3 regions of the Bacillus sp. JJ1562 genome follow, and region 1 is predicted to be linked to each of the others. Evidence: riboswitches for the same ligand, from Rfam matches in the RefSeq annotation. Region 1 holds a riboswitch; each other region holds the start of a gene.
What was found. Region 1 has a riboswitch for S-adenosylmethionine ahead of V7097_RS21180 (cyclase family protein). Riboswitches for the same ligand answer to the same signal wherever they lie in the genome.
Positions count from the first base shown of each region.

Region 2: linked by a shared signal. The riboswitch ahead of V7097_RS05865 (methionine ABC transporter ATP-binding protein) and the one ahead of V7097_RS21180 (cyclase family protein) in region 1 are both predicted to bind S-adenosylmethionine.
Region 3: linked by a shared signal. The riboswitch ahead of V7097_RS05575 (PLP-dependent aspartate aminotransferase family protein) and the one ahead of V7097_RS21180 (cyclase family protein) in region 1 are both predicted to bind S-adenosylmethionine.

Region 1 covers NZ_JBALOQ010000044.1:45,694-49,888, reverse strand. Annotated here, with positions in the region: gene V7097_RS21190 (sodium:solute symporter family protein) at 1-965, shown strand, start outside; gene V7097_RS21185 (DMT family transporter) at 1,122-2,015, shown strand; SAM riboswitch class I at 2,107-2,208, shown strand; gene V7097_RS21180 (cyclase family protein) at 2,299-3,051, shown strand; gene clpP (ATP-dependent Clp endopeptidase proteolytic subunit ClpP) at 3,196-3,771, opposite strand; gene V7097_RS21170 (RNA polymerase sigma factor) at 3,803-4,195, opposite strand, start outside.
Region 2 covers NZ_JBALOQ010000008.1:79,225-83,419, forward strand. Annotated here, with positions in the region: gene V7097_RS05850 (branched-chain amino acid ABC transporter permease) at 1-553, shown strand, start outside; gene V7097_RS05855 (ABC transporter ATP-binding protein) at 565-1,329, shown strand; gene V7097_RS05860 (ABC transporter ATP-binding protein) at 1,322-2,020, shown strand; SAM riboswitch class I at 2,204-2,309, shown strand; gene V7097_RS05865 (methionine ABC transporter ATP-binding protein) at 2,397-3,410, shown strand; gene V7097_RS05870 (methionine ABC transporter permease) at 3,400-4,071, shown strand; gene V7097_RS05875 (MetQ/NlpA family ABC transporter substrate-binding protein) at 4,102-4,195, shown strand, end outside.
Region 3 covers NZ_JBALOQ010000008.1:19,062-23,256, forward strand. Annotated here, with positions in the region: gene xylB (xylulokinase) at 1-535, shown strand, start outside; SAM riboswitch class I at 638-744, shown strand; SAM riboswitch class I at 1,024-1,136, shown strand; gene V7097_RS05575 (PLP-dependent aspartate aminotransferase family protein) at 1,234-3,033, shown strand; gene V7097_RS05580 (AMP-binding protein) at 3,244-3,396, shown strand; gene coaA (type I pantothenate kinase) at 3,692-4,195, shown strand, end outside.

The DNA of each region.
Region 1 (4,195 bases):
TACAGTTAATCGCGGGTATTGTTATTTTTGTGGGCGTTTTCAGCCACCTAGGAGGATTAGGCTCTGTATTTACAATGTGGGGAGACCTACCGGATGGTCATGCAAGTCCGTTTAATGGATCTTATACTCCACTATGGGTATTCTTATTCTTATTCGTAAAATTCTTTGATTACAACGGTGGTAACTGGAACCTAGCAGCAAGATTTATTTCTACACCGGATGGTGAAAATTCAAGAAAAGCAGCAAGACTTTCAGCTATCCTTTACTTTGTATGGCCATTGTTAATTTTCTTACCAATGGTAGCAGCACCACTTGTTTTTAGCGATTTAAGTGATCCAGCTTCACAATTATATCCATTATTAACTACAACTTTCTTACCAGCTGGTTTAGTTGGATTAGTTTTAGCATCTATGTTTGCAAGTACAATGGGTATGACAGTGTCAGATATCAACGCTTTAACAGCAGTTGTTCAACGTGACATTTTACCAGTCTTAAATAAGAAATTTAAAGAAATGAAAGAAAATGTTGATAAAAGATCTCTTTGGATTGCACGTGGTTTAACAGTTATGTTTACAATCATCACAATTATTGTTGGTTTAAAACAAGAACAATTCGGTGGCGTTCTTGGACTAGTTATCACATGGTTCTCGGCATTAGTTGGACCAATGGCGGTACCTTTGATTTTCGGTTTATTCTCTAAATTTAAACACAGCACTGGAGCAGTAGCAATCTATTCTATAGTTGGGGGTATCGTTGGATTTGCTATCACACAACTAACTGATATTATCCCTGTTGATGTTGAAACTGCCTTCCCATTAATCGTAACTTCAATTATATTCTTTGGCTTAGGCTATATCAACAAGCGTAGAGGAGTTACAGTTTCACCTGAAATTGAGGAGTTATTACAATTCTTAGATACAGGCAAAGACGAAAAAAAGACTGACAATGCAAATAAAGCAGGGTAACATTACAAAAACAGAGGATCTCGTAACTGAGATCTTCTGTTTTTTTTTATCTACATAATCCATTCAATGACAATTTCATTGTTAATAGGTAGAATAGTTCGTAAAGGATATTTAGGGACAATACACCTGTCCCCATGACCCATTAGGAGAATGAATATGAAGGCGAAGTTTATTTTTATTGTAGTGATGCTGATCTTTGGTAGCATTGGATTGTTTGTGAAGAATATTGATTTGTCGTCTAGCGAAATTGCTCTGTTTAGAGGAGCAATTGGTAGTTTGTTTTTAATTGGTGCTAGTTTTCTAGTTAAGCAGAGGTTTTCTTTCAAAACGTCGAAGCGGAATCTTGTACTACTTCTATTATCTGGCGCAGCTTTGGGTTTTAACTGGATTTTTTTATTTGAGTCTTATCGTTATACTACGATTGCTAACGCCACTCTGAGCTATTATTTTGCTCCAGTGTTTGTGATGATTTTGGCACCATTTTTATTGAAGGAAAAATGGACTTGGATGAAGGGACTTGGGATTACACTTGCATTTATAGGGTTACTATTGGTCGTTAATCCAGGGGGTGAAGCGCCCATAGATGCTAATAACCATTCTGTTGGTATTATGTATGGATTATTGGCTGCTGCTTTCTATACAAGTATGATTCTTCTTAATAAATTTATTAAAGACCTATCAGATTTTGAAACTACCATTATGCAGCTTTTGACTGCTTCGATTGTCTTGTTTCCATATGTCCTAGCAACGCAAAGCTTAGATTACTCAGGATTGGGACTGCAATCTCTCAGTCTACTATTTATAGTTGGAGTAATTCATACTGGGGTCGCGTACTTACTCTATTTTTCAGTATTGAAAAAATTAAAAGGGCAAACTATCGCGGTATTAAGCTATATCGATCCCATTTCCGCTGTGATCATGGCAGCTATCATTTTGAATGAAAGTATGGGCTTTGTACAAATTGTGGGTGGAGTCTTAATATTGGGGTCCTCTTTTATCAGTGAGATTGATTGGAAAAGATTACGAAAACCAAAGAGGCATTTGATATAGTTCTAGGTGCAGAAGGTTTTTTTAAGATAATGTAGTTGACAATTAATTTATTATGGTCTAATGTTTATATATAATTTAATATTTCAAAATTTTCTTATCTAGAGAGGTGGAGGGACTGGCCCTTTGAAGCCTCGGCAACAGACTTTTTAAAGTACTGTGCCAATTCCTGTAGCAAGATGCTAGAAGATAAGAAGAGCGGTACTTTCATATATCCATTCAACCCTCTTCTTATTTTCAAGAAGAGGGTTTTTTATATATTAAAATTTATTTAAGAGGTGATTGTATGTCAACAGTTAGTACAGAAAATGAATTATTAAAAGCATTTGAAACTCTGAAAAGTAAAGAGTGGGTTGATCTGACACATACTTTTGGTCCAGATTCTCCTCATTTTTCCGCTTTTCAAGATGCTGAATTTAAAACACTTTTCACTCATGAGGATGGCTTTTTTGCACAAAGCTTCACATTTCCAGGACAGTATGGAACCCATATTGATGCACCAATCCATTTTGTTCCTAACCAACGCTATTTGGAAGATCTAGAGTTAAAAGAACTTGCTCTACCCCTTGTGGTGATTGATAAGTCAAAGGAAGCGGAAAAGAATCATGATTTAAGTCTAAGTGTTGATGACATTCTGAAGTTTGAAGAAGAACACGGAAAAATTGAAGCAGGTACATTTGTGGCGTTGAGGACAGACTGGAGCAAGCGTTGGCCAAATAAAGAGGCATTTGAAAATAAAGATTCTGATGGTAATAGTCACGCTCCAGGTTGGGGAATAGAGGCCTTAAAGTTTTTATTTGAGGAAAGAAATATTAAAGCTGTTGGACACGAAACGTTTGATACAGATGCGGCTATTGATTTTCGAAAGAATGGTTCACTTATTGGAGAATACTATGTGCTTGAGCAAGATACATTTCAAATAGAATTATTGACTAATCTTGATAAGGTACCTGCAAAAGGAGCAGTTATTTTTAATATTTGTCCAAAACCTGAAAAAGGATCAGGATTTCCAGTACGTTCATTTGCTATTTTGCCATAAGTGGGACGGGTCCCTTGTCCTACAACGCATATTAAGAAGAGCAATGGGCGAAATTGAAGTATATTGTTGATATTTCAAAAGAGATTTGGGGATAAAAGGGAAAGCGAACACTATGATGGGTGTTCGCTTTTTTTAAAAAATCAGTTATACAATTACATCATCAATAATTCCGTATTCTTTTGCTTCTTCCGCACTCATGTAAAAGTCTCGATCTGAATCTTTTGCTACTTTTTCAACAGGTTGACCTGTACGATCTGAAATGATTTGATTGACATGTTCTCGAAGCTTAAGAATTCGTTTTGCAGAAATTTCGATTTCGGTTGCCTGACCGCGTGCACCACCTAAGGGCTGATGGATCATAATTTCACTGTTTGGGAGGGCGAATCTTTTCCCTTTTGTTCCGGCTAGCAAGAGCATTGCCCCAAAGGATGCAGCCATTCCTGTACAAATCGTCCTAACATCTGGTTTTATATATTGTATCGTATCAAAAATGGCAAAACCAGCACTTGTTGAACCTCCGGGACTGTTAATATAAAGAGAAATATCCTTATCAGGATCATCAGCAGCTAAAAATAGTAGCTGTGCAACCACACTATTAGCAACTGCATCATTTATTTCATCACCAATCATGATAATTCGATCTTTTAATAGCCTCGAGTAAATATCATATGAGCGTTCCCCTCGACTTGATTGTTCAATAACATATGGGACTGTATTCATTTTGATAACCTCCTTATTCGCTTGCACCTTATTATGCAGCCATAGAGACAGTGCTTGAAGGAAGTTTGAAGAGACGTGATTTTTGCATAGTACAAGTTGGACTTATATTTTTTGATAAAGAACGGATAGAAGGAATGGTCCTAATTAATATGGATGGATCTTGAGTTCTAAAAGTTTCATGAAATACTTTTTGAATTTGCTCACGATCTTCCTCTATCCAATATTGCTCAATAAGTGAATTTCCATCTTTTTTCTCCATTCTCTGTTTTGCACGATAAATGGCAGCTTTAACAGCAGTTTCATTTGTATTTAATAGCTTAGCTATTTCAGATATTTGAAACTGAAACCCTTCTTTTAAGACAAATATGACAGCTTGCTTTGGAGTTAACTTATTTATAAGCTGTTGTACAGCCTCAAAGCGCTC
Region 2 (4,195 bases), on a different contig from region 1:
CCTTTCCAATCAGGTGTTTATCTATTACTTTATTTTAGTCGTATTTGCGATAGTCGTAATGTTAATTAACAGACTTCTTCATTCACCACTAGGGTATGTCTTCATTGGGATTAAAGAAAATGAAGATCGAATGAAGTCGATTGGGTATAACACAACCTTCTATAAAAACATTAGCTTTTTGATTGCGGGTACTTTAGGTGGATTAGCTGGTGGACTATATGTATTCTTCAATGGCTTCGTTGCTCCGACTGATGTGTACTGGACAGTATCCGGGTCAGTATTAATCATGGTATTAGTTGGAGGTTCAGGTACGCTTTGGGGTCCTGTTATTGGAGCGGCATTTATCGTGATATTGGAGACAATCATTAGCTCTTACACAGAAAGCTGGATGATGATTATTGGTACCGCCTTTATTCTGTTTACAATCTTTGCTCCATCTGGAATTGCTGGGTTGTTCTCAAGGCTTACCCAAAGCTTGTTTAAAGCGAAGCCTCAACCTGTAAAGGAAGAATATATCGAACCCATTAAACAGCAATCAAAAATAAATGGATAGGGAGGACAAAGATGACGACGATTCTTTCAATACAACATTTATCAAAGCATTTTGGTGGGTTAAAAGTAATCGAAGATATTACATTAGCGGTTTCTGTTGGCGAACGTGTTGGACTAATCGGACCCAATGGTGCCGGAAAGACAACCTTTTTTAACATGATTGCGGGAGACTTGAACCCTAGTGGGGGGACAATTACTTATTTTGACCAGGATATAACGAAGGTTCCTAATTATAAACGGACGGAAAATGGAATCGTTCGTACTTTTCAGAAAAATAATCTGATGTTTGGATTAACGGTTAAGGAGAATGTTCGTCTCGTATTGCAAAAAATGAGAAAAGAGCATACTCAATGGTGGAAAAGTGTCAGTCTTAAAAACTACAGTGAACTTCATGAAGAAACAGATGCACTTTTACATGAATGGGGCCTTGAACAATATAGTAACATGAAGGTACAAGAGCTCTCTTATGGGGTTCAAAGACAAATTGAGATTGTCATGGCGATTGCCGGAAAACCGAAGCTTCTCCTTTTAGATGAGCCGACTGCAGGTATGTCACAGGTTGAAACCGACCAAATTATTGCGCTGATTAATAAACTACCAAAAGAAGTAACGATCTGTATGATTGAACATGATATTGATGTGTTGTTCGGTAATATGGACCGGGTGATTGTCCTTCATACTGGAAAACTCATTGCGGATGGCACACCAGAAGCTGTTCGTGAAAATGAAGAGGTAAAGGAAATTTACCTCGGTCGCGAGGAGGCTGCACATGCTTAAACTAAAAGAAGTTAATAGCTTCTACGGTTCCAGTCACATTCTTCATGGTATAAATCTCGAGGTGAAACAAGGGCAGGTTGTAACTCTGCTCGGAAGAAATGGCATGGGGAAAACAACAACGATGCATTCCATTATTGGCTTTGTAAAAAAAGTTCAAGGGGAAATCTTATTTGAAGGTCAAAATATGGCCTCACTCCAAAGTCACCAAATTGCCAAGAAGGGAATTGGAATTGTCCCACAGGGTAGAAGAATTTTTCCGAACCTAACTGTGACAGAAAATCTAACCGTTTTCGCTGATTTCAAAAAAGGCGATTGGAACCTAGAGAAGATCTTTCACTACTTTCCTCGTTTAAAGGAACGTGAAAAATCGCATGCGGGAACCCTTAGTGGGGGGGAACAGTCGATGCTTTCAATTGGTAGGGCATTGATGAGAAATCCGAAAATCCTGCTGCTCGATGAACCGACAGAGGGACTATCCCCATTAATGGTTGGAGAAGTTATGGATGTTCTCTTAAAATTAAAAGAGTCCGGAATGTCGATGCTTTTAGTTGAACAAAATATCTCAACGGCATTACGAATCGCAGATGATGTGTATATTTTAAGTAAGGGGAAGGTCGTCTACCACGACAATCCGGAAGAACTTAAAAACAATATGGATATCGCTTATCATCATTTAGCCTTAAGCAGCTGACAGTTGCCCTTCCCATTCTCGGAAATGGGCTTTTTAATATCCAATAAACTTTTTTTGAAAAATGTAACCATTGAGATAATAAAGATGGAAGCGTTTAACACTTGGTAGGTAGTGTTATAACGTTATTGACAAAAAACTAATAAACTAGTAGTATCTTACTATACAAATTAAAGAAAATTTTCAAACTTATCCAGAGCGACCGAGGGACTAGGCCCTACGACGTCCGGCAACCCCCATTAAGGGAAGGTGCCAATTCCTGCAGAATGATTTTCATTCTGAAAGATAAGTCGAGATAAATCCTTGTATTTCGATGCCTCTTTCAGTGTGAAGGAGGCATTTTTGCGTTAAAAAATAGAGTAACAAAAGAGGTATTTATATGATTGAAATTCGGAATCTTTCAAAGATATATAAAACAAAGAATGGGACTGTCACAGGTGTTGACAATGTGTCATTACAAATAGAAACCGGAGAAATCTTTGGGATCGTTGGATACTCAGGAGCCGGAAAAAGTTCCCTCTTGCGCTGTATCAACCTGCTCGAACGACCAACCTCAGGAAATATCTTAGTCGATAGAGTAGATCTCACTTCCCTGAAAAGCAGTGAATTACGTTCCGCGCGTTTGAAAATCGGAATGATTTTTCAACATTTCTATTTAATTAGTCAAAAAACAGTTTTCGAAAACATCGCGTTTTCCTTAATGGCTGCTAATGTACCAAAAGATCGAATCAAAAAACGAGTTGAAGATTTACTTGAGATGGTAGGGCTTTTGGATAAAAAGGATGTCTATCCATCACAGCTAAGTGGTGGTCAAAAGCAAAGGGTAGGGATTGCGAGAGCACTAGCAAACGATCCAAAAGTGTTGCTTTGTGATGAAGCAACTTCTGCACTGGACCCAACAACAACAAAATCAATCTTAAAGCTTTTAAAAAAGATTAATAAAGAACTTGGGATTACGATTGTCCTCATTACCCATGAGATGGATGTTGTGAAGGAAATTTGCAACCGTATGGCGATTATGCAAGACGGAAGGGTCATTGAAGAAGGTTCTGTTTACGATGTATTTGCAAGTCCGCAAACTGAATTAACGAAGGAATTTATTGAAAGTGTAGTTTCCTTTGAAATTCCTGAAGTTATCCTCGATTCATGTGAAGGGCCGATAGTGAAGGTTATGTTCAAAGGAAATGTTGCTGGTGAGGGTGTTATTTCAGATATGCTTCAGACCTTCAATGTAAAGGGGAATTTCCTACATGGTTCCATTGAATATATTCAAGACACACCGCTTGGTATTTTTATCATGGAGTTAAGGGGTAATAAAGAAGAAATAGAATCAGCAGTGAACTTTATTGAAGAACGTGCTGCACAAGTGGAGGTGTTACGTGATGGGAATTGATTTTAATCATCTCGTGGAGCTTCTCCCTGATATTAATACAGCGTTTTTTCAAACCATCTATATGATTGCTATATCATTACTTATTGCTGTAGTAATCGGACTTCCAGTGGGGATTTTTCTATATGTAACCGATAAAGGGTTATTTTTAGAAAACAAAGTGGTTCAAACTGTTTTAGGATTTGTCGTGAACCTAATTCGTTCGATTCCGTTTATCATCTTGCTTGTCGCATTGATACCAATCACGAATTTCATCGTGGGTACGACGATTGGGCCAACGGCAGCATCTGTTTCACTTTCAGTCGCAGCAATACCATTTTTTGCGAGAATTGTGGAAACAGCTTTACGGGAAATTGACCGAGGTGTAATCGAAGCTGCAATTGCAGCGGGTGCAACGCCTTGGATGATCATTAAAGATGTGTTGCTTCTTGAAGCAAGATCAGGAATTATTTCCGGAATCACACTAACACTCATTAGTTTAATTGGATTTTCAGCCATGGCCGGCACTGTCGGTGGTGGAGGAATTGGGGATTTAGCGATCAGATTCGGTTATTATCGCTATGACAATACCATCATGTTTGCAACAGTATTAATCTTAATTATTTTAGTTCAAGTCATCCAACTCCTTGGCGACTACATCGCGAAGGTAGTAGATAAAAGATAATAAACAATAATTAGAAAGAAGGAAGAAAAAATGAAAAAATGGTTAACAGGTATTATTTTACTTTTAGTTGCATTTGTGGTTACAGCATGTGGAAGCAGTGCAAGCAATGGAGATGAAGGTAGCG
Region 3 (4,195 bases), on a different contig from region 1:
AGAAGGTGTCGATGAAGTGCCAGCTGGTAGCAATGGTCTATTATTTACTCCTTACATCGTTGGGGAGCGGACCCCTCATGCAGATTCAAACATTCGAGGCAGTTTTATTGGTATTGATGCATCCCATGAACGAAAGCATTTTGCACGTGCAGTTCTTGAAGGTATTACATTTTCGTTAAACGAGTCCATTGAGATTTTTAGAAACAGTGGAAAAACAATTGATACCATTATTTCAATTGGTGGCGGTGCGAAAAACGAAACTTGGCTACAAATGCAGGCTGATATTTTTAATGCGAAAATAGAAAAATTAACTTCTGAACAAGGTCCTGGAATGGGGGCGGCAATGCTTGCTGCATATGGATCTGGCTGGTTTACCTCATTAAAAGAGTGTGCCGGTGCATTCCTCGAAACCTCCAAAACATATGAACCAATTCCAGAAAATGTGGAGGCATATCAGAAGCTATTTGCAATCTATCAACAGGTTTATACACAAACAAAGACACTAAATGAAAGATTGAAAGAGTTTAGGAAGTAAAAACGTAACCCTAGTTAGATTATTTAAAACTTTATAAAAATCCATTGACTAAATCATCTAAAATGTTTAACATTTCTAATATATAGTCAAATAATGCAATTCTTCTTATCAAGAGAGGTGGAGGGGCTGACCCTGTGAAACCTCGGCAACCAGCATTTGAATGCACGGTGCCAAGTTCAGAGGAAGTATTTCTATTCCGAAGATGAGAAGGCGGTCGTATGATGAATGTGTATATTCTTGCACCCCTTCTGTATTCTTACAGAAGGGGTTTGTTATTTTTACCAAAATCTGCGCTTATCAATAAATTGCGAAAGAAAATTGGGTGGATAGGATGCCACATTTCCTTGTTGTAACAAGAAATAGGGTGGCGTCAATTTTATAAAAAAATAAATTTTTCAAAAAATACATTGACTGAAAAAACAAACTATTCTATAATACTTTATAAAGTTGAAGAATTAACGTATTAGTGCGTCAATTTAATAAAAGATTTCTTATCCAGAGAGACTGAGGGAACAGGCCCGAAGAAGTCCGGCAACCTTCAAGTGAAAGCTTGAAAAGGTGCTAATTCCTGCAGATGCGCTCAGCATCTGAAAGATAAGATGAGGCCCCCTCTTCTTATGTTGAGGGGGCTTTTTATTTACATAAAGTAAGTACTTATCTAGCAAATTTGTAAAAATATAAATTTGGAGGTCAAAATAATGACAAAACAATATGAAACGTATGATGATGAGACGATACTTTTACATGGAGGTCAATCACCAGATCCGACAACTGGTTCACGAGCAGTACCAATTTATCAAACAAGTTCATTCGTATTTCATAATACTGACCATGCTCAAAGTCTTTTTAGTCTTGATGAGTCAGGGAATATTTATTCTCGTATTGGTAACCCAACTGTTGATGTGCTTGAGAAACGAATTGCGTTATTGGAGGATGGTGTCGCAGCTGTAGCAACATCTTCGGGAATGGCCGCGATTGCTCTCTCCATCATGAACGTTGCGGAAGCAGGAGATGAAATTGTAGCAGCTTCAAATTTATATGGCGGAACTTACAATCTTTTCGCTGTTACACTACCGAAATATGGAATTAAGACTCATTTCGTTGATCCAACAGATCCTGAGAATTTTAGAAAAGCTATTACGCCGAAAACAAAGGCTGTATTTGCTGAAACCATTGGAAACCCAAGCTTGCATGTATTAGATATTGAAGCAGTATCAGCAATTGCACATGAAAATGGAGTACCGCTCATTATTGATAACACATTTGCATCACCATATCTATGTAAACCAATCCAATGGGGAGCGGATATTGTGATTCACTCCGCAACAAAGTGGATTGGCGGACATGGGACAACGATTGGTGGAGTTGTAGTTGACGGTGGACGTTTTAATTGGAACAGTGAGAAGTTTCCAGGTTTTACTGAGCCAGATTCAAGCTATAACGGAATTCGATATGCGAATGAATTCGGGACTTTAGCATTTAGTACAAAGCTTAGAGTTCAGCTTTTAAGAGACTTTGGTTCATCTTTAAGTCCACATAGTGCATTCCTATTGATACAGGGTCTTGAAACATTACACCTGCGTATCGAAAAGCATAATGAAAATGCATTACGTGTTGCAAATTTCCTAAAAGAACATCCTTCGGTCGAATGGGTATCCTACCCTGGTCTTGAAGAACATCCAGCCCATGAGCTAGCAACCAAATATTTACGAGATGGTTTTGGTTCTATCGTAAACTTTGGTATTAAGGGTGGTAGGGATATTGGTAAAAAGGTTATTGATAATATTGCATTATGGTCACATGTGGCAAATGTTGGTGATGCGAAATCACTTATTATCCACCCTGCATCAACAACCCACCAGCAGTTAAGTGCGGAAGAGTTAGTAAAAACAGGAGTTAGTGAAGAGTTAATCCGACTATCGGTTGGAATTGAATCATACCGTGATTTAGTAAATGATTTGGATCAGGCATTTTATGAAGCGACAGGAATTTCATCAAAAGGTGAACAAAAAGGCGATACAGCGGTTAACGATGAGGGAGTAATACGCTGGGCACTTCAATCTACATTTATTCGCGAAGAGGTTGAAGGAAAGGAAGTTCAGCGCGCCAAAACAATTGCTGTCGTTGGTCTAAGTGGAAATCCAGCCCGCCCAAGTTACAGACTTGCACGGAAAATGCAGCGTCTTGGTTATAAAATTATACCTGTTAATCCAAGAGAAACAGAAGTACTTGGAGAGCAGGCATATCCAGATCTAACTTCTATTCCGTTTAAGGTTGATATCGTTCAAGTATTCAGAAGTCCTGAAGCGGCGATTGGCGTAGCGGCAGAAGCAGCAAAAATACAGCCAAAAGTTTTCTGGCTCCAAGAAGGTGTTATTTCCCCTCGAGCAGTTGAGGTTGCTAAAGAAGCAGGCCTTGAGGTTGTTCAAAACAGATGTACCTATAAGGAAGCACAGCGTATCAGAGGTTCAATTGTGACTTATGCATGCGAAATTTAACTTTTATTATTGAGAATTCCCCTACCACTAGAGGTAGGGGATGATTGTAAATGAATCTATTAAATTATGAACTAAGGGATGAGTGTAGCGAGAAGAAGGCTACAGCTTACTAGAATCCAAGGTTCTATGGGAGCCAAGTGAAACTTGGATCTCACAGTAAAATTTGATGAAGTTTTCCCAAAAGGTCGGTTTTCCGCTCCTACCTTATGAATGCTTTCATCGCTGGTCGATTGGCAGGAATTATGTCAAAATGGAAGCTCTCATCTGGAGTTTACTCGAGTCCCTTTCAATCATCCTCTTTTCATCCTTTATACGTCGGGGACTACTGGCTTACCAAAGGCGGTTTTAATAGAAGTAGACTAAAAATATTTATTTAAAATAAATCGACATAATGACAAATAAAGCATAACACTCAATGTGTAATGAGTGAGTTTAAGTAATTTTCAAAGTGTAGGCGTCTGTCCTCTAAAGGGCAGATGCCTATTTTTTACATACAATTTCTCCTAGAAGTGTTATAATTGAATAACTATTTTGACATGTTTTTAAACAAAGAGGTGCATTGGGGGATTGTCATAGATTAAAGTCAATTACATCCATTCTATTCAAACTAGCTGCAATTTGATAAAATGGACAAGAATCTAAATTTGAGGTAAATGTTATGAATCCGTTAACAAACTATATTGAATTTAATAGAGACAAGTGGGCGGAACTGCGCAATAAGACTCCGTTGTTGCTGACTGCCGAAGAGCTTGAGAGCATTAAAGGTATAAACGAAGAAATTTCACTTCGAGAAGTAGAAGAAATCTATCTACCATTGACTCGTTTAATTAATTTAAAAGTGGAAGCCTCGCAACAGCTACAAGGAGTAACCAACTCCTTTTTGGACTATAAAGCTAAAAAAGTTCCATATATTATTGGGATTGCGGGAAGTGTTGCAGTAGGTAAGAGTACCGCAGCGAGAGTACTTCAAACCCTATTATCGCGGTGGGATAACCATAAAAAAGTAGGATTAGTTACAACCGATGGATTCTTATATCCGAATGCAACTTTAGAAAGCAAGGGGCTTATGAGCCGAAAAGGGTTTCCTGAAAGCTATGATACTCAAAAGTTAATTCAGTTTATGATGAAAGTGAAATCTGGCAAACCGAGAGTGGACGCACCA